3 regions of the Fundicoccus sp. Sow4_F4 genome follow, and region 2 is predicted to be linked to each of the others. Evidence: predicted binding sites of a transcription regulator. Region 2 holds the regulator's gene; each other region holds the start of a gene.
The links. Region 2 encodes CtsR, which represses protease genes until heat stress. Its sites were predicted from a motif close to TTGGTCAAAAAAGGTCAAANA; they were not measured.

Region 1: holA (DNA polymerase III subunit delta) is a predicted target of CtsR. The motif match lies at 6,073-6,093, and genes of this name have one in related genera.
Region 3: clpP (ATP-dependent Clp endopeptidase proteolytic subunit ClpP) is a predicted target of CtsR. The motif match lies at 6,129-6,149, and genes of this name have one in related genera.

What each region holds. Positions count from the first base shown of each region.
Region 1 covers NZ_JBQKLQ010000001.1:346,970-354,834, reverse strand. The annotation lists gene ACTQ5J_RS01665 (acyltransferase family protein) at 1-1,204, opposite strand, end outside; gene uvrB (excinuclease ABC subunit UvrB) at 1,398-3,383, opposite strand; gene rpsT (30S ribosomal protein S20) at 3,612-3,866, shown strand; gene ACTQ5J_RS01650 (diaminopimelate dehydrogenase) at 3,927-4,913, opposite strand; gene holA (DNA polymerase III subunit delta) at 4,983-6,002, opposite strand; gene ACTQ5J_RS01640 (gamma-glutamyl-gamma-aminobutyrate hydrolase family protein) at 6,190-6,930, shown strand; gene ACTQ5J_RS01635 (glycine cleavage system protein H) at 7,425-7,763, opposite strand.
Region 2 covers NZ_JBQKLQ010000003.1:120,379-128,243, reverse strand. The annotation lists gene ACTQ5J_RS06215 (vitamin B12-dependent ribonucleotide reductase) at 1-725, opposite strand, end outside; gene ACTQ5J_RS06210 (3-oxoacid CoA-transferase subunit B) at 1,144-1,797, opposite strand; gene ACTQ5J_RS06205 (CoA transferase subunit A) at 1,800-2,525, opposite strand; gene ACTQ5J_RS06200 (CtsR family transcriptional regulator) at 2,798-3,265, shown strand; gene ACTQ5J_RS06195 (ATP-dependent Clp protease ATP-binding subunit) at 3,278-5,761, shown strand; gene ACTQ5J_RS06190 (hypothetical protein) at 5,924-6,268, shown strand; gene ACTQ5J_RS06185 (PucR family transcriptional regulator) at 6,624-7,505, opposite strand; gene tadA (tRNA adenosine(34) deaminase TadA) at 7,646-7,865, shown strand, end outside.
Region 3 covers NZ_JBQKLQ010000007.1:136,307-144,171, forward strand. The annotation lists gene gpmI (2,3-bisphosphoglycerate-independent phosphoglycerate mutase) at 1-986, opposite strand, end outside; gene tpiA (triose-phosphate isomerase) at 986-1,744, opposite strand; gene ACTQ5J_RS10900 (phosphoglycerate kinase) at 1,767-2,957, opposite strand; gene gap (type I glyceraldehyde-3-phosphate dehydrogenase) at 3,068-4,069, opposite strand; gene ACTQ5J_RS10910 (sugar-binding transcriptional regulator) at 4,100-5,140, opposite strand; gene clpP (ATP-dependent Clp endopeptidase proteolytic subunit ClpP) at 5,479-6,072, opposite strand; gene rpmF (50S ribosomal protein L32) at 6,433-6,612, opposite strand; gene ACTQ5J_RS10925 (YceD family protein) at 6,656-7,201, opposite strand; gene ACTQ5J_RS10930 (tRNA(Met) cytidine acetate ligase) at 7,304-7,865, opposite strand, start outside.

The DNA of each region.
Region 1 (7,865 bases), on a different contig from region 2:
TTGCAAATAACAGCAACAGAATCATATAAGCAATGAAAGCGAGAAGTTTCTTTTTATTAAACTCAGATTCTTTAAACATCCTTTTCAGGTCTGCGGCATCTTCTTTAAAGTTAAAACTTGATCCAAACCAGAAATAAATTCCTTGACGTTCGATTAAACGATAGAACAATTCACCCACTATAGCAATCGCTACTATAGAAGCTAGATTAATCCAAGTCATATTGCCATTAAATATACGGAATTGGCTCATCATAAAGACGATAATCGGGTAATACCATAAATAGTAAGCGTAGGATCTTTTTCCGATTGCAGTCAAAGGTGGTAAAGATAGCCAAACTGAGAGACTTTGAGTTCTAACACTAATTAAGAAAACTAATATCATACTAAAGATATTAAAGGCCGGTAACCACAAATGATACGTAATATCAGCTTGATCCTTTGTAATCAAAATCAAGAACAACATATCAATAGCCGTCAACACGCCAATAATATTATAGAAAACTCTTTTTTCTTTGATGACCGAAATCAGTTTAAGTATATAAGGCGTGACATAAGCAGCTGCAATCCCAATCGCAAATGATGACAAACGGGTACTTAAACCATAATAGACGCGTGAAGGATCTTCCCCTGGGGAATATAAATACCACACCATTAAATGACTCAGCAAGACAAGTACTAGCCAGAAAACGGCTTTACTTTGGACGGATAATTTCAACTGACGAGTCAATAAAATTAAGGGAATACTCACTAAAAATGACTGTAAGTATAATGCATTGTACCAAAGGTGCGTAAAAGGCGAGGCATTTGTCATCTGGACAAAATAGGAACGTTCAGCAGATATTTGAAAAATATTATTATAAAAAAATAAGCCTGAAAATACATCCGATTGAATGTGCTTGAGTTCTTGTGGATAGAAAAGCAATAATCCCACCACTACTAATAAAATCATCCAAAACACGGGTATAAATAAACGTTCGACTGTTTTCTTTAAATATTGCCATACCCGTGACCAATTTATTTTGTAATTAATATCAGGGATTTGTTCCATCTTTCTTGCAAAAAAATATCCGGAAATCACAAGAAATGTATTCACCATGAGGAAGCCCCCAGGTATCACTGATGGAAATAAATGATAGGCAATAATTGAAACAATCGCTAAACCTTTTAAGCCATCAAAACTCGGTATACGTTGCATTTTACTCATATTCATCCCCTTTCTCTAAGATTTGTTATCTTGATTCCTAATTATAGAGTAAAAATAACTAAGAAGGAAGAAAGCTCACTTCATTTATGTATCTTAATTAAAAATTTACTTATCTAAAATAGCAAAAACCAACATTACTATAGACATTCCTAAATGAATACTTATCTATATAATGTTGGTTTCATGTGAGTGCTTATTTGAATGATGCACGTAATTCCATAATGATATCCCTAAGATCTGCTGCTGCCTCAAAGTTCAAGTCCTTAGCATGTTGTTTCATCTCTAGTGTTAAGCGTTCCAATTCTTCTTCACGCTGTAAACGAGATAAAGCTTTAAATTGTTTTAAGATATTCTCTTCTCGTTCTTCAGAATCGATATCGTGACTGATTCGGATTAAATCACGGACGCCTTTCTTAATCGTCTTAGGCACAATGCCGTGTTTCTCATTATAGGCTTGTTGAATCCCACGACGACGCTCAGTTTCCGCTAAAGCATAATCCATTGATTTAGTAATTCTATTGGCATACATAATCACGCGTCCATTTTCATTTCGGGCAGCACGACCAATCGTTTGAACGAGTGCTCGTTCACTACGTAGAAAACCTTCTTTATCTGCATCCAGGATTGCGACTAATGACACTTCTGGAACATCTAAGCCTTCTCGTAATAAGTTAATCCCTACTAGAACATCAAAAATACCTAGACGTAAGTCTCGGATAATTTCTGTTCGTTCAAGCGTTTTAATATCACTATGTAAGTATTTCACTTTAATATCTAGTTCTTTAAGATAGTCTGTTAAATCTTCTGACATCTTCTTCGTTAATGTCGTAATAAAGACTCTTTCATTACGCTCCGAACGTAAGCTAATTTCCTTCACTAAATCATCAATTTGTCCATCAATCGGACGAACTTCGATAATTGGATCCAATAGACCGGTCGGACGAATAATTTGTTCGATAAATTTGCCGCCTGTATGTTCTAACTCATAAGGTCCTGGGGTAGCTGAAATATATAGGATTTGATTTACTTTCGCTTCAAACTCTTCCAGTCTTAAAGGTCGGTTATCCACAGCACTAGGTAATCTAAAGCCATAATCTACAAGAACTTCTTTACGAGCACGGTCTCCGTTATACATCCCACGAATTTGTGGCATCGTCATGTGAGATTCATCAACTACGATTAAGAAATCATCCGGAAAGAAATCAATTAAGGTATAAGGTGCCTCTCCTGGTTTTCGACCGTCCATATGACGAGAGTAGTTTTCAATTCCACTACAATATCCCATCTCAAGTAGCATCTCAATATCATAATTCGTCCGTTGTTCTAAACGTTGGGCTTCTAATAATTTATTTTCTTCACGTAATTCAATTAATCTTTCTTCTAATTCAGCTCGAATAGATTCAACAGCTGAAAGTGTTTGTTCATCATTAGCAACAAAGTGAGTCGCAGGGTAAATGGGGTAATGTTCCACATCACTTTTAATTTCACCCGTTAAGACATCCACTGTTCGGATTCTTTCAATTTCATCTCCGAAAAATTCAACACGGATCACTTCTTTGTCGCGAGAAGCCATAAATATTTCTAATACATCCCCGCGAACTCGGAAAGTTCCTCTTTGAAAATCGATATCATTACGAACAAATTGCATCTCAATTAATCGACTGAGTACATCATTGCGACTCACTTCTTGACCTTGTCTTAAAGACAATACATGTTCCCGGTAGTTTTCCGGATTAACAAGTCCATAAATACAGGAAACAGAAGCTACTACAATGACATCTCTTCTTTCTAATAAAGCGCTAGATGCCGAGTGACGTAACTTGTCGATTTCATCATTGACGCTCGATTCTTTCTCTATGTAAGCGTCGGATGAAGGGACATATGCTTCTGGTTGATAATAATCATAATAAGAAACGAAATATTCAACTGAATTCTCAGGAAAAAATTCTAGCAATTCACTATATAATTGACCAGCTAGTGTTTTGTTGTGGGCCAGTACCAAGGTTGGTTTATTTACTTCTTGGATAACATTGGCAACAGTAAAGGTTTTACCTGTCCCTGTCGCTCCAAGTAAGACTTGTTCTTTTTTACCGGCATTTAATCCAGCAACTAATTCTTTAATTGCTTGCGGTTGATCTCCGCCAGGTTCATAAGGTGATACGACTTTAAAATCCACCATCTCGACCTTCCTCTCTTATGCTTCATTTAGGTAGGTTTACTACTCCTTTATTATAACACTTTCGTCAATATCTACCTATCTTTCTGATTTTATCAAATGACTATTATTAATATTTTGTTCAAAAATGATTTTTTAATATTGCACATAGGTAGTGTTTTCATGTATAATGTTTCTTGTTGACTAAGTCTCAGACTTAAATAGCAAATAAACAGGAAAGAGGTGACTAGCATGGCAAATAACAAATCAGCAATCAAACGTATTCGTCAAGACGTACGTAAATCTGAAGTAAACCGTGCTCACGTTGCTGGAATGCGTACAGCAATTAAAAACTTCCGTAATGCAGTGGAAACTGGCGAAGGAAACGCAGCAGATTTATTTAAATTAGCCGTTAAAGAAATTGATAGCACAGCAAACAAAGGTCTTATTCACAAGAATAAAGCTGCGCGTGACAAATCTCGTTTAAGCGGATTATTATCTAAATAATTCTAATTTAAAAGCGTCGAAGCACTCATTTGAGTTGGCTTCAACGCTTTTTTTTGTTGCCTATAAATAAAATTTTCTTAAGTCCTGGGCCGATTTAGCGGATAAATCGCCTAGTGTCACATCAAAAACAGTTTTGGCTCCGACTTGGCCGGCTTGCTTCATTTTGTGAGCTGCTCGGGCATAAGCCACCAAGACACTACCGGTAAATTCAGGATTCGAGCCTAAATTCAGCTTAAATTCGTAAGTTTGTTGCGTTTGTTCGCCTGTTTGACCACTTCGAATGACCACACCGCCATGCGGCATCTCCTGATACTCTTGCATGAAGTTTGCTTCAGAAATAAATTGCACACTTGTCTCATAATCTACGAAGTAATCTGGCATTGTTTTAATCGCCTGCTCAATTCTCGCAGCATCTGCTCCCTCTTCTAAAACGACGAAACACTCACGGCTGTGTTTGTCTCCTGTCGACAGCTGAGGTTGTTCGCCTTGGCGAACTCTGTTCATAGCATCTTGTGAAGGGATCGTATATTGTACAGCGTGCTTGACGCCTTCAATGCGTCTAACGGCATCGGAATGTCCCTGGCTCAGGCCTTTGCCCCAAAAGGTATAGCTCTCCCCTACAGGTAGCACCGCCTCAGCTAAGACTCGATTGATGGAGAACAAGCCCGGATCCCAACCGACTGAAATAATACTCACATGCTGATGCTTTTGAGCAATTTTATCAACAGCAGCAAAGTGCTCTGGTATTTTTGCATGAGTATCAAAACTATCAATCGTATTGAAATATTGCGCAATCATTGGTGTTTGTTCTGGCAAATCGGTTGCTGATCCACCACATAAAATCATCACATCAATTTTATCTTGATAATGAATCATTTGATCTAAATGTTCTACCGTCGTCAAAGGATTAAGCGGTTCAACCCCAGCCTTGCCTCTTCTTGAAAATATTGCGACTAATGACATATCGGCTTGTTGAGAAATCGAGCGTTCGACTCCTCTACCAAGATTGCCATAACCACAAATACCGATTCTAATTGTTTGACTCATACGTGTTTCTCCTTTTCAAAGCTTTCATTTTCTGGTTTAAGTTCGGTTTCCTTGCAAGCATCAAAAAAATTATGCTAACGAAACCAGTTTGGTTAATAGCAAGTAAAAGTGTGTTTCTTTAATACCAACACCTGTTTTCATATGATAATCGACTTCAATTAATTCATCATAAAATTCAGCCAACTGCTTCAAGTTTGAACGACGGCCAGATTGTAGTGCCAACTTAACTCGATAAGGATGGACACTCAATTCTTTTGCAATATCTGCTTCTAAATAACCTTGCTGATTCAGTAATTTGCTTTGAATAATTAATCTAAACTGAGAAATTATCAAGGCATGTAAGGCAATTGGCTCGTGTTTCATTAAAATTAAATCTTGATAAATCTGAACGGCTTTATCCACTCTTTTCTTCATGACAGCATCTGTTAATTCAAATACATTGGACTCAAGCGTTCGTGGCACCAAGGTTCTCACAACATCGATTGTAATTGGCTGGCCTGTTAAACTAAAACTTTTCAGTTTTGAAATTTCCCCCATCGCTTCTGTTAATTGATAATTCACTCTCACAAGCAATTCTTGACTGGCTTCTCGGGTGATGTTTAACTGTTCCCCTTCAATATAACGTTGGATATAGCGGCTAACCTCTTGTTCTTTCAGAGGATTCACTTCAATAAAAGCAGTTTGCTTTTGAAAAGCTTTTGTTAATTTTTTTCGTTTATCCACTTGATCAAAAGGTATAACAAACACAATCACAGAGGCTTCGTTCGGATTATTGATATAATCTAACAAACGTTTTTCTTCACTCGTTGATAACTTTTGACTCGAATTTGCATTCAAAAACTGGACGTTCTCTACAATTATAAGTCGATATTCGGCAAAAAAAGAAAACATCTCTGCTTCATCTAATGCAGCATCAAGTGATTGCTCGCTTAAATCAATTTTTGCCATATCTAAATTGTCAGCCTCGCCGAATTGATTCAATAAAATCTGCAGAAATTCCTGTTGTAGAAACAATTCTGACCCGAAAATCGTATAAACTGCCTTCAAATTTCCTTTTTTGACATCTTGTATCGCTTTTTGGTAATCCACGCCATCACTCCTTGCTTCATTGAAACATTATAACTTAATTCACAGTAAATTACTAAAAGCACCGTCACTTTTTTACAAAAAAGGAAAAACACCCCTTTATTTCTCATCAAGTTTTAATTTTATGTTTAATTTTCACTCTTCTTAGGCTATAATAGGTTTATAACTACTTACAGAAAGGAGCATTTGATTGACACACCCCATTATAGGTATTACAGGCAATACATCTGCTTTTAAAAACGATGATTTTGAAGCATTCAAAATTAATTACTCTTCTACTGGCTTCTCAACTGCTATCAGTCTGGCAGGAGGCACACCCATTATTATTCCCATTAATGAGGCTACTTTTGCTAAAGAATATATCCAATTAATTGATGGGCTCTTACTGACTGGCGGACAAGATGTGACCCCAATGTTGTATGGTGAAGAACCTAGAAAAGTAATTGGACCAACTTCACCTGAACGAGACAAATGTGAAGTCGCTTTAGTCAAAGAAGCGATTCGCCAGAAAAAACCAATTTTAGGTATCTGTCGTGGCTTACAGTTAATAAATGTGGTTTTAGGAGGAAGCTTACTACAAGACTTATCCGAAGATGAATCAATTACGATTCAACACGTTCAACGATCTCAACCAGAGTTTTCCACTCACTCGATTAAAGTAAAATCTGGCACGCATATTGCTGAAATCATTGACAATAACAGCTATGTCAATTCAATTCATCATCAAGCAATCAAAGAATTAGGTAAAGGCTTAACAGTCTCCGCTTGGAGTCCTGATAATGTCATTGAAGCAATTGAAGTAGTTGATGATAACCAGAGCATTATCGGCATCCAATGGCATCCAGAATTAACATTTCTAGAAAATCATGAGAGTTTATCGATTTTCAAGGATTTAATTAAGCGTTCCATTAGTTCGAAATCGTCCATGTAAAACATTAAAACACGCCCAACTTTTCAATAAAGTGAGCGTGTTTTTTCATTAGGCCTTAAAGAGACCCTAGTTGTTTAGCGACCGAATTAGCTCTTGCATCTTGTTTACGATACTTTAGAACAGATGAAAGGTGGCTGCTACAATGATTTTGACAATAATTTAATAGTAGCACCAAGCTTTAATCGTCCTTCGACGTGACAATGGACACCTTTTTCTGTCAGGTTTTTATATAAGTACTGTGTCTGATTAGCACTCTGGCGCACGTGTCTATTGGTGACACGGCGTTGAAGATGCCCGAAAGCATGTGTCGTATTGGCAACACGGCGAATTTCCTTAGTGAGACAAGGTTTTCTTTTAAATTTACTTCCTACCAAGACAAGTATCCTGAAGCATGATAAGTCCACCTATATTTTATAATCCCTTATACTAGGACAAAACTTCACACCCATCAATCTGTGTGAAGTCATTATTTATTTCTAACTATATTTAGTTACTTATAGTGAAGCAAATGCATTTGCTTCACTTGCTGTCATGCGAACTAGCCAGTTTGAAGTTTGATCAGGCGAGTCTAATAAACTAGTCGTTTCTTCAGCGGTTTCGTGACGTTCAATAATTGTCCCTGAGAATGGTGCGGGAATTTCAATTGCTGCTTTTGAAGCTTCTACATTCAATAAAGTCTCGTCGGCTTCAATTGCCCCTAAATCTGCAATACTAGCAAAACTGATATCACCGACCTCATCTTGTAATTGACTAGATAAACCGATTGTATAGATTACTTCTCCATCTATCTTGTCACCCGCTTGAACCCATAATTGATTGATTTCTTTTATCATATCTATCCTCCACCCTTTCTTAATTACAACAGTCCATAAGCTCTGTTATATCGTCGCTTATCCTTAAAACCATTATACCTTTAGTAAATATTACCGTCAATC
Region 2 (7,865 bases):
CCAGAAGATTTACCATTAACCCCACGAGCTAATGTATTACGTGGACGTAAAGTTGAACCGTTGGTTCCCACACCACCACCACGCGACATAATTTCCATCACCTCTTTACGGTGATCTGAAATCCCCTCACGCGAGTCAGGCACAAAAGGCATCACATAACAATTAAAGTAAGTCACATCTGTTTCCGAACCAGCTCCATATAAGACACGACCAGCTGGCACAAAGTTCATGCTCATTAATTGCTCGTAAAACTTAGTAAAAGATGTCTCACGGTCTGCTTGGGTTGTTTCTGTCGCTGCTAAACCACGGGCATTTCTTTTAGCGATTTGTTCATAATAAACTTCTAAAGGCTTATCCAAAGTGTCAATATGACGGGTCACAAGACCGCTTTCTTTTTCTTGTGTCTCTTCTAAAGAACCACGGTATTCTTCTTCTAACCAAATCACTGCTTCATTGCGTTCGAAATTTAACTGTTGAACAATCCCAATCCCGCGTGCAGGATATTTAGGATCTGCTTTAACCGTTAACACAACTAAATCGCCAGGAGCTAAAGTAGTTTTGGCCGAATCTTTAAAGGCGTAACGATCGAGCATCACCATACGCGAAACACCTTTATGCGTAATTTGCATGTCATCGGTCATCGGAAAAATCTGAGGAAACTGTTCAATATCTTTGTTTAATTGAGCTTGATCCCACTCAATGTATTTTTTAATTTCTGTAGCCATCCTATCATTACCCCTTTATTTACTGAAATATCAACTTTAAGTCAACATCGTGTATTCTTATAGATGAATTGCCATATATTGTGTTAAAAGAAAAGAACCACCACAATATATGGTGGTTCATTTGTCATCTAGTTTAAACTAAATCAATCTGATTAGCTAGTCTAACACACAATTTATACAATTTCTTAACTATTAAAAGTTTAGAAAAACAAACACATACTCTAGTTGCTTAAGAAATCGTCTGTCTTATAATGACTTAACTTAATTAGTCTAACATCGAAACTATTAACTTACTAGGGGGAAAATTGGGTAAATAAAAGACCCGTGTAAATGTTCGATGCCATCACTGAAACAGTGAGTTTTCAGGCGTCTTACATTTGCACGGGTTGGAATAAAAATTAAGTTAACCTATGTAATATTAAGAGAAGAACTCTTTAATATCTTCAGAAACAACCACTTCACCAGCTGTTTTCTCTAAAATTTCTTCCACAGTTACGCCAGGAGCGTGTTCTGTTAAGTAGAATTTACCGTCTTTGATTTCAAAAACTGCTAATTCAGTGATCACCATGTCAACTGCATTGGCTGCAGATAATGGTAAAGTACACTCAGTTAATAATTTAGAGTTACCTTTTTTATCAGTATGTTGAATTGAAGCAATAACTTTTTTAGCGCCAACTAATAAATCCATCGCGCCACCCATACCTGGAGCCATTACACCTGGAACCATCCAGTTAGCAATGTTACCAGCTTGGTCTACTTCTAATGCACCTAAAACAGTGACATCAACGTGTCCACCACGAATAATTGCAAATGAAGTTTGTAAATCAAATGTTGAAGCACCAGGTAATAAAGTGATTGGTGCGCCCCCTGAGTTACCATAGTCTGGTGTTAATGTGTCTTTTGTTGGTGTAGCACCAAAACGAAGCGCACCATTCTCTGCTTGTAAAATAACGTTTACGCCGTCAGGAATATAATTTGCTGAAGCGTTAGGGATACCAAAACCTAAGTTAACGATATCTCCATCTTTAAATTCTTGTCCAATACGACGAGCAATCAATTCTTTTGGATTCATTATTATGCTTCTCCTCTCAACATATTGTTTCTACCCCATAATTCACGGTAGTAGTCGTAACGTTCTTCTTCAGTTTGACCTTGAATAATATAGTCTACTAAGATACCAGGAACTGTTACATCCGTTGGTGCGATGTCGCCAACTTCAATAATCTCATCAACTTCCGCAATAACAATCTTAGAAGCTAAAGCTAATTCAACAGAAATTGATTTAGCCGTACCAAAACTATATAAGTTACCATATTTGTCCGCTTTATTTGCTTTAATAAAGGCAACATCTAGGTTAACGGGATCATAGATTAAGTATTCTTGACCATTACGTACAATTTTGTCTTGCTTTTCTTCTTGTAATGTACCGATACCAACTGGAGTGACAACGGCACCAAGACCTGCGCCACCTGCACGAATCATTTCAACAACAGTTCCCATTGGAACGTAATCTACTTCGATTTCACCCGCTAAAAATTGCTTGTTGAACGCTTTTGACGTTCCAGTATGAGCGCCGACAAATTTTTTGATTTGACGGTTTTCCGCTAATTTACCCACATCGTGCTCTTCACCTGGATAACCAGTTACTGGTTGTACTAAAGTTAATTCGTTAGTTCCGGCTTCTACTAAGCCATTAATTAATTCAATCGGTGTCGATACACCTAAGAAACCTGAAGTACCTAAAGAATCACCTTGTTTAACTTTAGCTACGGCTTCTTGGACAGTAATAATCTCTGCCATGAGTTTTCCCCCTTATAAAAAGTTTATATTTGGCCTTTAAATAAAATGACGCATAACGTCAGCGCTTACAATAAACATTCTATGTTGAAACATAAAAATCTGCCACCATCGAAAATTAAAGCGTACTATAAGCTATTCTTATAACCTTTCGAACAAAATAAACCCAGCAATCAAACGGTTCTGATAATGTTGGTCAAAAGACTTCTCAAAAGCGATCCTTTATTGTATAATAGTCAAAGAAAGTCAATGTTAGTGAAAAAGGAGGGGTAACTTTGTCGCAACGTAACATGTCGGACATTATCGAAGCGTATCTAAAAGGTTTTTTACGTAATAATGAGCAATTAGAAATAAAACGCAGCGATGTAGCCGAACGCTTTGACTGCGTCCCTTCACAAATCAATTATGTCATTAATACGCGCTTTACCCAAGAACATGGTTACATGGTCGAAAGTAAACGTGGTGGTGGAGGCTACATTCGCATATTTAAAATTCGTGTCGTGGATGAAGTGGATCACATTGACCAAATGATTGAATTAATTGGTAGCCAAATCAATCAACGAAATGGCATCAATTTGGTTGAGACGTTGATAGATTCTGGTATAATTACTCAACGTGAAGGTACCTTGATTTTATCGGTCATAGAAAAATCAGTATTGCACAGTATCTCAAGCCAAGAACAATCTGCCAGAGCCATGTTGCTCAAAACTTTCTTAGTACAACTAAGATATACAATAAAGTAAGAGGTGAAATGAATGTTTGAAGAACTATTTACAGAGAGTGCCCGTCAAGTCATGATATACGCAGCTGAACAAGCGTATTATTTAAGACATCAAGCGGTAGGCACAGAACATATTCTTTTAGGACTAGCCCGTGAAGAACAAGGAATTGCTGGAAAAGCTTTACGCGAGGTGGGTGCCGACTATCAATCACTATTGATGGAGCTTGAAATAATTCATGGCAAAGTCGTGAATCCGCGCGTCGAAGGCGAAATCGTCATTCCTTATTCACCTAGATCTAAAAAGATTATTATGAATGCATCTAATGACGCCAAACGTCTAGGTGCACCAAAAGTTGGCACAGAACATCTACTATTAGGTATGTTAAAAGAAGAAATTTTAGCAACAGTCTTATTGAAAAATTTAGGCATTAATATAAATGAATTACGCAAAAAAATCTATGAATTAATTGGTATTAATGGCAATAACGAGCGTGCTCAAATGGGTAACAAACGTGGCAATGGCCGCCAAAGAGGTCAACAAGCCGAAACAAGCCAAACACCAACATTAGATTCTGTTGCGCGCGACTTAACACAACTCGCTCGTGATGGCAAACTCGATCCAGTTATTGGTCGTAAAAAAGAAATCCGTCGTATCATCCAAATCATTAGCCGTCGTTCGAAAAACAACCCAGTCCTCGTAGGAGAACCTGGTGTTGGTAAAACAGCGATTGCTGAAGGCTTAGCCCAAAGAATGATTGACGGCGAAGTACCAGAAGATATCGCAAGCAAACGCTTGATGATGTTAGATATGGCATCTTTAGTCGCAGGTACGAAATATCGCGGTGAGTTCGAAGAACGTATGAAGAAGATTATTGAAGAAATTGCAGCCGATGGCCAAGTGATTCTCTTCATTGATGAATTACACACATTAATCGGCGCAGGTGGTGCAGAAGGTGCAATCGATGCATCTAACATCTTGAAACCTGCACTAGCACGTGGAGAAATCCAAACAGTGGGTGCAACAACTTTAGATGAGTACCAAAAGTACATTGAAAAAGATGCTGCTTTAGAACGTCGTTTCTCAAAAGTTCAAATCGATGAACCAACACAAGTCGAATCTATTCAAATTATTGAAGGTCTGAAAAGCAAGTACGAAGATCACCATAAAGTTGAAATTACAGACGAAGCAGTTCAAGCAGCCGTGAAATTAAGTGCACGTTACTTAACAGAGCGTCGTTTACCAGACAAGGCCGTTGATTTAATTGATGAAGCAGCAGCAAAAGTGCGTATCGACGAGTCGATCGTATTATCGTCAGTTGCCAACCTTGAACGTCAATTAGTCGAAGTATCTAAGAAAAAAGAAAAAGCAATTCTTGATCGTAATTTTGAACAAGCAGCTGAATTACGTCAAGAAGAACAAGCAATCGAAACTAATATTCAAAAAGCGACCGAGCAAGAAAAAGACGGTGAATTAGTGAAACATTTAGTGGTGAATGCAAATCACGTGGCAGAAGTCATTGCTTTATCAACAGGTATTCCAGTTAACCAAATGGAATTGGCTGAATCCCAACGATTAGTCCATCTAGAAGCTGAACTACATGAAAGTGTAATCGGCCAAGATAAAGCTGTTCAAGCTGTCGCTCGCGCGATTCGTCGTGCACGAAGTGGTTTGAAGAGTCCCAAACGTCCAATCGGTTCATTCTTATTCCTGGGGCCGACAGGTGTGGGTAAAACGGAATTAGCGAAGACACTTGCTCATTCAATGTTTGGTAGCGAAGATAACATGATTCGTGTTGATATGTCAGAGTACATGGAAAAACACAGTGTTTCTCGCTTGGTAGGTTCACCTCCAGGTTACGTCGGCTATGACGAAGCGGGGCAATTGACTGAGAAAGTTCGTCAAAAACCATACAGCGTCATTCTATTAGATGAGGTTGAAAAAGCCCATCCGGATGTTTTTAATATTTTGTTACAAGTATTTGATGACGGTCATTTAACAGACGGTAAAGGACGTCGCGTAGACTTCCGTAACACAATCATAATTATGACATCAAACTTAGGAGCAACCGCCTTACGTGACGAGAAGTCAGTTGGTTTCGGTGCAGTCTCTTATAAAGATGATCATGATGCAATGGAAAAACGAATCCTTGAAGAAGTGAAACGTGCTTTCCGACCAGAGTTTTTAAACCGTATCGACGAGACAGTTGTCTTCCATGCGTTGACGAAAGAAGAAATTCGCGAAATCGTCAAACTTCAAGCGCAAGAAATTATTCACCGCTTGAATGAGCTTGAAATTGAAGCGCGCGTAACGGATACTGCCGTAGATATTATCGCAGAAGCGGGTTACGATCCAGAATATGGAGCGCGTCCAATCCGCCGTGCCATCCAAAAACAAATTGAAGATGAGCTGAGCGAAATGATGCTGCGAGGCGACATTGAGCTAGGTGATAGTATCACCATCGGTGGCCGTTCAGGTAACATTAATATCAATAATCGTTCGAAACAAAGTTCTAAATAATTAATCTAAACATCAAAGCTTCCTCAAGGCGAATGGTCTTAGAGGGAGTTTTTGTATAGAAACGCAAGAAAAGAGTAAGTGTTTTAAATAGAGGTCTGATAGGGTGTGTGTTATAATTTAATTATAGAAAAATTTAATTTTTTGAAAGTAGGAGGAACAAAGATGAATAGAAAAGGATATATTGCGACGGTTTTACTAGGATCAGCTGCTACAGTGGCTGGTTTAGCGGCTTTTGTTTATATGAATGATTCAGCTCGTGAAAAAGTTGAAGGCATCATCAATCGTGAAAAAGCAAAATCATTTGTAAAACATACTTTAAACGGATCAGATGCCCTTGTTTCAGCTGTTGATAATTTGGATGATGCAGAAATCAACACTTTAATGAAGTTTGCGAATCAAGCAGGCAGCTTAAAGGATAAAACAGGCGATGCGTTTAGTGAAATTATTGATCGTGCGAAAAAGGTAACTTCGGACGCGACATCAAAAGTTTCAGATTACTTCGACTAAGCAAATAGAAAAAGAACCGTGACTAGCGCTGACTAATTAGCGCTAGTCACGGTTTTTTGTGTACCTATAAAGTCTGAAAATTCTCTCATATCATGACGAGTCGAGCGACGGATTCTGGAATATGTCTCACATCCTTGTTACTTTCGCGATGATGTGACGCACACAAGAAGGGAAACAAAAGCTATTCTCACACAGCCCTTGCAAAGCTCACACACACCTACATTCAATACATCTTTCTATATACAAGCCACAAAAACAAAAGGTGTCGCTCATCGCGATTTGCGACGATTAAAAATTAAAGCACAGAGATCTTTTATAATCGTCAGGAATGCGAGTGACTGACACCTTATTGTATTTAATTGAGTGCCAAGTAGCAGATAATTAAGTCAGGCAAATGTTGTAAGTTAAAACCAGTCTCTTTAGTAAACTTGTTCATGCGGTAGGTCAAGGTGTTGCGATGAACGAATAAAGCGTCCGCAGCTTGCGTTAAGTTTCCGCGACGCTCGAATAAAGTCCGGATTGTCGCCTCGTATTCAGAATTAGTTAAAATTTGTTGACGTAAATTCGATAGGATTGGCTGTTGAAGCGTTGCTTCATGGCCAATATAAGTTAAGAGACTATCGGATAAAAATTGGATATGATTAAAAACTTCCGACTGAAGCGCCTTATCAAACAAGGCTTGCTCATTTTCATATAACGTTGGCAAGGCCTGTGATACAGTATGAATTTGACCAATAATCCCTCTTGTGGATAACTCAAAATCATCATCTAATGTATTCACGAGGCCCGTGATTTGCGTCATAGCATCGTTTTCTAACTTATCTGAGTCTAGAATGACTAACATGCGTCTTTCGTTCAGCTGAATAACTGTTACGACAGCATCAATTGCATTCGTCAAGGTTTCTCGCCACATCGCATAATCAAACGCATCGGGGCGTTTATAATAATCAAACTGAAGCATCCGAATATGTTCCACACCCGTCGGCATATTCGGATGCTTATGAACTAAAAATTGATACCAACTTTCTTCCAAGTGGGTGGTCAGAAAGTTAGGACTCGCATCGATCGTTTTTTGAGAAAAAATCTTTAACAATTGGAGTTGAGAAGCGTCTAAATCACGAAGAGGAATATAAAGACTGTCCTCATCACAAAGAAAGTGAAAATACTCATCACTATTCGGCACTTTTTTTGGCTTATGCAAACTATTTGGATAGATATTTTTTAATGAATCAATCATATATGTTGTCCTTTCGAGAAACTAAGGTCTTGTCTCTACTAGTTTAACATTTACACTGAAGGCTCGACAAGCATTCCAAGCATCAGACATGCTACAATAAGTGTAAAGAGATCAAATATTTAGAAAAAATAGGTGAGTGAATGATAACAGCGGAAGAATTAAGCGAAAAGGACAGACTGGAACATGAGCGGTGGATGCGTGCCGCCCTGGATGAAGCGGTAATGGCAGGGGAGAAAGGCGAGGTGCCAATCGGGGCAGTCATTGTCAAAGACGGCGAAATCATCGCCAGAGCCCATAACTTACGCGAGCTGAGCCATAGTGCGGTCGGACATGCCGAGATCCTTGCGATTCAAGAGGCCA
Region 3 (7,865 bases), on a different contig from region 2:
ATTCTCAATTGAGTTTTACCAGCTTTGGATAACACTTCACCTACAGTATTTACTAAATCTACTTTTTTGAAAACAACTTTTGCTAACACATCATCACTATAGTGAGTAAAGGTCGTAAAGTTTAAGTTTTTAGGTGTTTTAGTTGAACTAAAGCCATCAAAAAGCGGATTGGTTAATGCTGTTGATAATTGAATCGCACGGTCTGGACGGAAGTTGAATAAAACAACAGAGTCACCATCTTCGATAGTTGCTACAGGATGTCCATCTTCTTCTACAACGAAAGGAAGTACGAACTCATCAAATACTTTTTCATCATAAGATGCTTGCACACCTTCTAATGCAGATGAAAAGGCTGGACCATCTCCTTTAACAAGTACATCATACGCCTTTTCAACCCGTTCCCAACGCTTATCACGGTCCATTGCATAGTAACGTCCAGAAATTGACGCGAATTTTCCAAGTCCAATTTCGGTCAATTCTTCTTCTGTTCGGCGGATATAGCCTAAAGCTGAATCCGGCGCAACATCACGTCCATCTAAGAAGCCATGGATATAGACTTTTGTTAAACCATGTCTTTTAGCTAAACGTACTAGTGCAAATAAATGCTCATAGTGAGAATGAACGCCACCATCTGAAAGTAAGCCCATTAAGTGAAGTGATTTGCCACTTTCTTTCGCGGTTTCAACTGCTTCAATTAACTCTGGAATCTCGTAAAAAGATTCGTCACGAACTGCGATGTTGATACGTGTAAGTGATTGATATACCACACGACCTGCACCAATGTTCATGTGTCCAACTTCTGAATTCCCCATTTGCCCTTCTGGCAAACCAACGAATTCACCATCAGCTCTCAATTGATTATGAGGAAACTCATTCCAATAGCGATCGAAATTAGGTTTCTTAGCTGCTTTAACAGCATTGCCTTTAACTTCATCACGACAAGCGAATCCATCAAGGATAATTAATGCTACTGGTGCTTTACTCATTATTTAACGGCCTCCAATAATGCTAAGAATGAATCCACTTCTAAACTTGCTCCACCAACTAAAGCTCCATCGATGTGCTCTTGAGCCATATATTCAGCTATGTTTTCAGGTTTAACTGAACCACCATATTGAATACGTACTTTTTGAGCGACTTCGTCAGAAGTTACTTCTGCAACAGCTTGACGAACAACACCACAAGTTTCGTTAGCAAGTTCTGCTGAAGAGGATTTACCAGTTCCAATAGCCCAGATTGGCTCGTAAGCAATAACTGATTGAGCAACTTGCTCTTCAGTTAAGCCTTCTAAAGCTGCTTTGACTTGACCAGAAACAAAATCATTAGTCTCGCCTGCTTCACGTTGCTCAAGTGTTTCCCCACAACAGATAATTGGTGTCATACCATTACGGAAGATAGCTTTCGCTTTTTTGTTAATCTCTTCGTCTGTTTCGTGGAAGTACTCGCGACGTTCTGAGTGTCCGATAATTACGTATTCTACACCTAAAGCTGCTAAAGCTTTTGGACTAGTTTCGCCAGTATAGGCACCTTCGTCTTCGAAGTAACTGTTTTGAGCAGCTACTTTTAATTCTGAACCTTCAGAACCTTTTTTGATTGATTCTAAGAATAAAGCTGGAGCACCAACTACTGAATCAACAAGTTCTGCTGAAGGGATTTGATCTTTAACTGCAGCCACAAAATCGCTAGCTTCAGTATGAGTTTTATTCATTTTCCAGTTACCGGCAATGATAGGTTTGCGTGTCATAAAGCCATCTCCTCTAATAAGTTTATTTTTCGTCAATTGCGTCTACACCTGGTAGAACAACACCTTCTAGGTAGTTTAACGAAGCTCCACCACCTGTTGAAATGTGCGTGAATTTATCTTCGTAACCTAATTGTGTAACAGCAGCTGCAGAATCACCACCACCAACAATTGTGATAGCGTCTTTTAAGTTACTTAGAGATTCTGCAACACCGTTTGTACCATGTGCAAATTTCTCCATTTCGAATACGCCCATTGGTCCGTTCCAAATAACTGTTTTAGCATCTTTCAATACTTCGTTAAACAGTTTGATAGATTCTGGTCCACAGTCTAAACCTTCCCAGTCGGCAGGAATGTCATCAACTGATACAGTTTGAGTGTTCGCATCGTTAGAAAAATCATCCGCTACAACTACATCAACTGGTAAGACTAACTTATCGCCAGCTTCTTCTAGTAATCTTTTCGCTAGATCGACTTTATCTAATTCTAGTAACGATTCACCAACTTCTTTACCTTGTGCTTTCAAGAATGTGTACGCCATACCGCCACCGATAATTACTTTATCCGCTTTAGATAATAAGTTTTCAATCACTTTAATCTTATCTGAAACTTTTGCTCCCCCTAAAATCGCCACAAATGGACGTTCTGGTTTATCAACAGCTTCACCTAAGAATTTCAATTCTTTCTCTACTAAGAACCCTACGGCAGATTCTAAGTTAGCAGAAATCCCAACGTTAGATGCGTGAGCACGGTGTGTTGTCCCGAAAGCATCGTTAACGAACACATCACCAAGTGATGCCCAGTATTTACCTAATTCTGGATCGTTACCTGACTCTTTCTTACCATCTAAGTCTTCATAACGAGTATTCTGAACTAATAATACTTCGCCCTCTTCTAAATCTGCGATTGCAGCTTCTAAAGCTTCACCGCGAGTTTCAGTTGAGAATGCAACCTCTTGTTTTAATAAAGCTGCTAAATGCTCAGCAACTGGTGCTAAATCATTTTTCACTTTATCTTCTTCACTTTTAATTTTTCCTAAGTGAGAGAATAAAACTACTTTTGCATTGTTTTGAATTAAATGGGTCACAGTGTCTAATGCTGCCCTAATACGTTTGTCGTCCGTAATCTTGCCATCTTGCATTGGCACGTTAAAGTCAACACGAACAAGAACAACCTTGCCCTTAACATCTAAATCTCTAACTGTTTTTTTAGCCATATTTTTTCCTCCTAATGAGTTAAATTTACACGCAAAATGGCAGGGAAGCGTCTTGCCTCCCCGCCAATAATTGGATAGACGCTTGTTTAAACGCTATGCTCTTCTTTTTATTATAGTTTAGCGAAGTGCTCTAAAGTACGTACTAATTGAGCAGTATATGACATTTCGTTGTCATACCATGCAACAGTTTTAACTAATTGGTGGTCGCCAACTGTCATAACTTTTGTTTGAGTTGCATCGTATAATGAACCGTAAGTGATACCGACGATATCAGAAGAAACGATCGGGTCTTCTGTATAACCATAAGATTCGTTAGCTGCTGCTTTCATAGCTGCATTAACTTCGTCAACAGTAACTTTTTTATCTAAAACAGTTACTAGTTCAGTTAATGAACCTGTTGCAACTGGAACACGTTGAGCTGCTCCGTCTAATTTACCTTTTAATTCAGGAATTACTAAACCAATTGCTTTAGCAGCACCTGTAGTGTTAGGAATAATGTTTTCTGCAGCAGCACGAGCACGACGGAAGTCGCCACCTTTATGCGGTGCATCTAAAGTATTTTGGTCACCTGTATAAGCATGAATAGTTGTCATTAAACCTTCAACAACACCAAATTCTTTATTTAAAGCATCTGCCATTGGAGCTAAACAGTTTGTAGTACATGAAGCACCAGAAATAACTGTTTCGTCACCTGTTAAGATTTCGTGGTTAGTGTTATAAACTACAGTTGGAACATCGTCTCCACCTGGTGCAGTAATAACAACACGTTTTGCTCCACCTTGTAAGTGTAATTCAGCTTTTTCTTTTGAAGTAAAGAATCCAGTAGCTTCTAAAACGATATCTACTCCTAAGTCTCCCCAAGGAATTTCATTAGGGTTTGGATTGCTTAATACTTTAACTTCTGAACCGTTAACTTTGAAAGCACCTTCTAGTACTTCAACTTCACCGTTGAAACGTCCTTGAGTTGTATCATATTTTAATAAGTGAGCTAACATGTTTGCATCTGTTAAGTCATTAATTGCTACAACTTCTAAACCTTCTACCTCTTGAATACGGCGGAATGCTAAACGACCAATACGTCCAAAACCATTAATACCAACTTTTACTGTCATAATCTGACTTCCTCCTTAAGGAATTTTATTTTATAGGGTTTCCCCTTTTAAAACCTGATTAGCTATGCCTTCATCACAAATTAACCATCCGTGAGTTGGGGCAAGTTTGAAAAAGGCACTTGTAGCTTCTGCTTTCGAGGCACCACCGACGACAGTGATTATCAAGGGGATGTGATCGAGATGCTCTAATTGGATGCCCATACGTGGTAGTCGAATGACTGCTTTACCATCGCGATTATAGAACACGCCAAATGCTTCTCCCACAGCTTGACCATCAATGATTTCTTGATGCTGTTGCGGTGTTATGTCTCGTCTGTCTGCCATAACTTCAGCAGCGCCGACGCTAAGCAACAAACAATCTGCTTGCTGACTCATTTCAATTGCCTTTTTGATGGAAGGATCCATCAAGAGTATCTTTGATGTATCTTGAGTAATTTTTTCTGGAATAAACAATGGAATAAAAGTAGAATTCGTACGTTGTGCCATCAAGCCACCTACATTATTAGATTGAATATGAATCGAACCACCTACGCCACCTCTTGTCGGTACGAAGACTAATTCACGTTCTGATGAAAGACTCTCATCGAAGTAACCTCCTATATTTGCAAGAGTCGAACCACCGGTAACTGCGATCACATTACGACCTAATGATAAATGCGTACTTAAGACTTCTTGAACTGCTTGACTCATCACTTCATAAACAAACTCATCTAAATCAGCATCACCTGGAATTACCCAACAGTGTTCTAGATTCAAATGTTTTTTTAACGCTATTTCTAAGCCATATAAACGATTGGCTTTTCTAGCTAACACATCATAGCTTTCAATCTTTTGTCGACCAAATGCAGTTAACTTAATTCCTGCATTATTGACATCGACTAGTGACTGTTCACGTAATACATCGATTGCTGTCCTTAAGACTCGCTCGGTTACTTGAACTTTTTGTGCCAAAGATTTTCTGCCAATCCGATGCGATGTTTGTTCTAATTCATGAAGAATCGAAATTCTAAGCGAAAGTACTTCTTGAATATCTGGCACTATAGCTTGTATAACCGAAAACACGTCTTCCATAGTGTCCCTCCTCGTATGGGCAACTTCCGTCCAATAGTCTAGTGTAACACTAACTATTAATTAACGTAATAATCCCCCACAAACTATATAATAGCATGAATCCTACGCTATGGCAATCAAAATGATTGAATTAGCTTAGTTTTCTATCAAAAATGACAAGCGCTTACGATGGTCTTTTTTTGTCCAATCATGTATATTTTTCACAATACTCCTTGTCATTATTTATGCGCTTTCACTTGTTTTCATCCTCTTCTTGTATCTGATTAGTCAAAATATGTAAACTTGTGCGCAAACAAAAAAACTACGGTGCTTTTAAAAGCACCGTAGTTTCTTTGATTTTATTTTAATTTCTTACTGGATTCCATAATTTCGTCAATCAGACCGTAGGCTTTTGCTTCTTCAGCTGACATATAATTGTCGCGATCTGTATCTTTTTCAACCACTTCGATCGGTTGACCTGTATTATCACTGATAATTTTATTTAAGCGGTCACGCGTTTTTAAGATGTGACGAGCCGCAATTTCAATTTCAGTTGCTTGCCCTTGTGCTCCACCTAAAGGTTGGTGAATCATTACTTCAGCGTTAGGTAAAGCATAACGTTTACCTTTTGTACCAGCTGCTAATAGGAATGACCCCATTGAAGCTGCCATGCCAATCACAATTGTTTGGACATCAGATTTGATAAAGTTCATCGTGTCATAAATCGCCATTCCTGATGTGACGCTTCCTCCTGGAGAGTTTATATATAGGTAGATATCTTTTTCTGGATCTTGTGCATCCAAGAATAATAATTGTGCAATCACACTATTCGAAACGTTATCGTCGATTGGTCCACTTAACATAATAATACGATCTTTTAATAATCGTGAATAAATATCATAAGCACGTTCGCCACGAGACGATTGCTCTATTACCGTAGGTACTAAATTCATTCGATTTCCTCCTTAATTACTAACCTTTAATTAGTTTACTGTTTTAGTATAAACCATAGGTCAAAAAAGGTCAACTTTATTCTTCCATCAAGAAGGTCAAATAAAGTGCCTGTTAGTTCTTCATAAACTTTACACTAAATCTAATCAAAGCGACATGATTTTGATCGGTTTACTCAACTGATTTGATCCATGTTCACTTAATACTTAGTCTTAATGTTCGCATATCTTCAAACTGCTTAGTTACTATTTGGAACGTGAATATGGCATTATTTTCACAGTAGTTTTAGTGGTTGGATGTTTTGGTTTTCTAAAAAAGAGTAAAAAAAAAACCGTGCACTAGGCACCGGTTTATTCTGTAAATTATTTTGCTGTTTCAACAACTTGTTTGCCATCGTAGAAACCACATGATGAACATACACGGTGGCTTAATTTTAATTCACCACATTCAGGACAATTGTTCATGCCTGGTACTTCTAATTTAAAATGCGTACGACGTTTTCTTTTAGTTGCTTTTGATGTTTTTCTTTTTGGAACTGCCATTTTCTTACACCTCCTGGTTTAATTTGGGTTCAAGATAATGCGTTTATTCATCATCTTTAAGTTTTAGCGTTTTTAAGGCTTCAAAGCGTGGATCTACCGATTCAACTTGTTCTTCAACTTTTTGAGCATTGTATGCTTCCTCTGTTACGACTGTCCAATTATTACCTGACGGCATTGCGCCTTCTTCTTCATCAGGAGCAATGACACGCACGGGTATATTTAATAATACCACGTCTACGACAGCCGCGTCGAGGTCGATATAATCGAATTCAAGTTCGATTGCGGTTTCCTCGTAATCTTCAGCATTATACGCTTGACCGGGAAGAATGTAACGTTCACTTATAGGAACGGATAGTTCTACTCGGACTGGTTTCAGACTGCGGCTTGATGGTAAAGTTATCACTGTTGTAAGTTCACAGTGCAAGACAATATCCTGATCATAGGGTACGAAATATCCTACCACACGAACGGGGTCCAAATGAATAACCGAATCATCTCTCAGTTTAACCTGATCAAAGACCGATAATTGAACATCAAAATTGAGTAAATCGCCTTTATGTTCTTGAATCTGTCTAATCGTCCATTTCATAATATCACCTCTAAAACGACAAACTAAATTATACTTAACTTCACTAGTGTTGTCAATCTTTCACTTTAATTTATTTAAACTTTTATATCACTATTAAAATGGCTAGTTTTCACCTTGTATTGGATAGCGACTATAGTTTTGTTCAGCTACCTTTACGCGAGGATTTATCGCGACTATCCGGTCTGCTCTTAGCATCAAATCATACCGTTTTTGATACTTTTGGACATAGTTACTAAATAACTCTATTTTACTATGTTTCTTTAAACGTTTCAGCAAGATTCTGCCTGCTGGTCGATAAGCAAGAATACGTAATAAAGGTCGCTTTTCAATGTTTGAGCGGTAGTTTTCCCACTCTTCAGTTTGAATATCTAAAAGTACGGCTAGCAAGACTCTTTGAATAGATGATTGCGTCCAGCGTTTCGAAATTAATGATTGGCGATAGTCTGAAAAACTAAGCGCGGTATCGATGTTTTTTAACAATAAATGTTCGAGGCCTTCTTTGACGCCAAAAACCTGCCTTAAAGTCTCTGGACGATGACAAGTTAGTTGGTACTTCAATGGCAGCCAGTAGTCTTCCCAGCCTACAGAATGGCCCTTATTTAATTCTTTATAAGTTTCTTCCGGAAGACTATCTGTCGTTAATGCCTTTTGTCGCCAAAGTTGA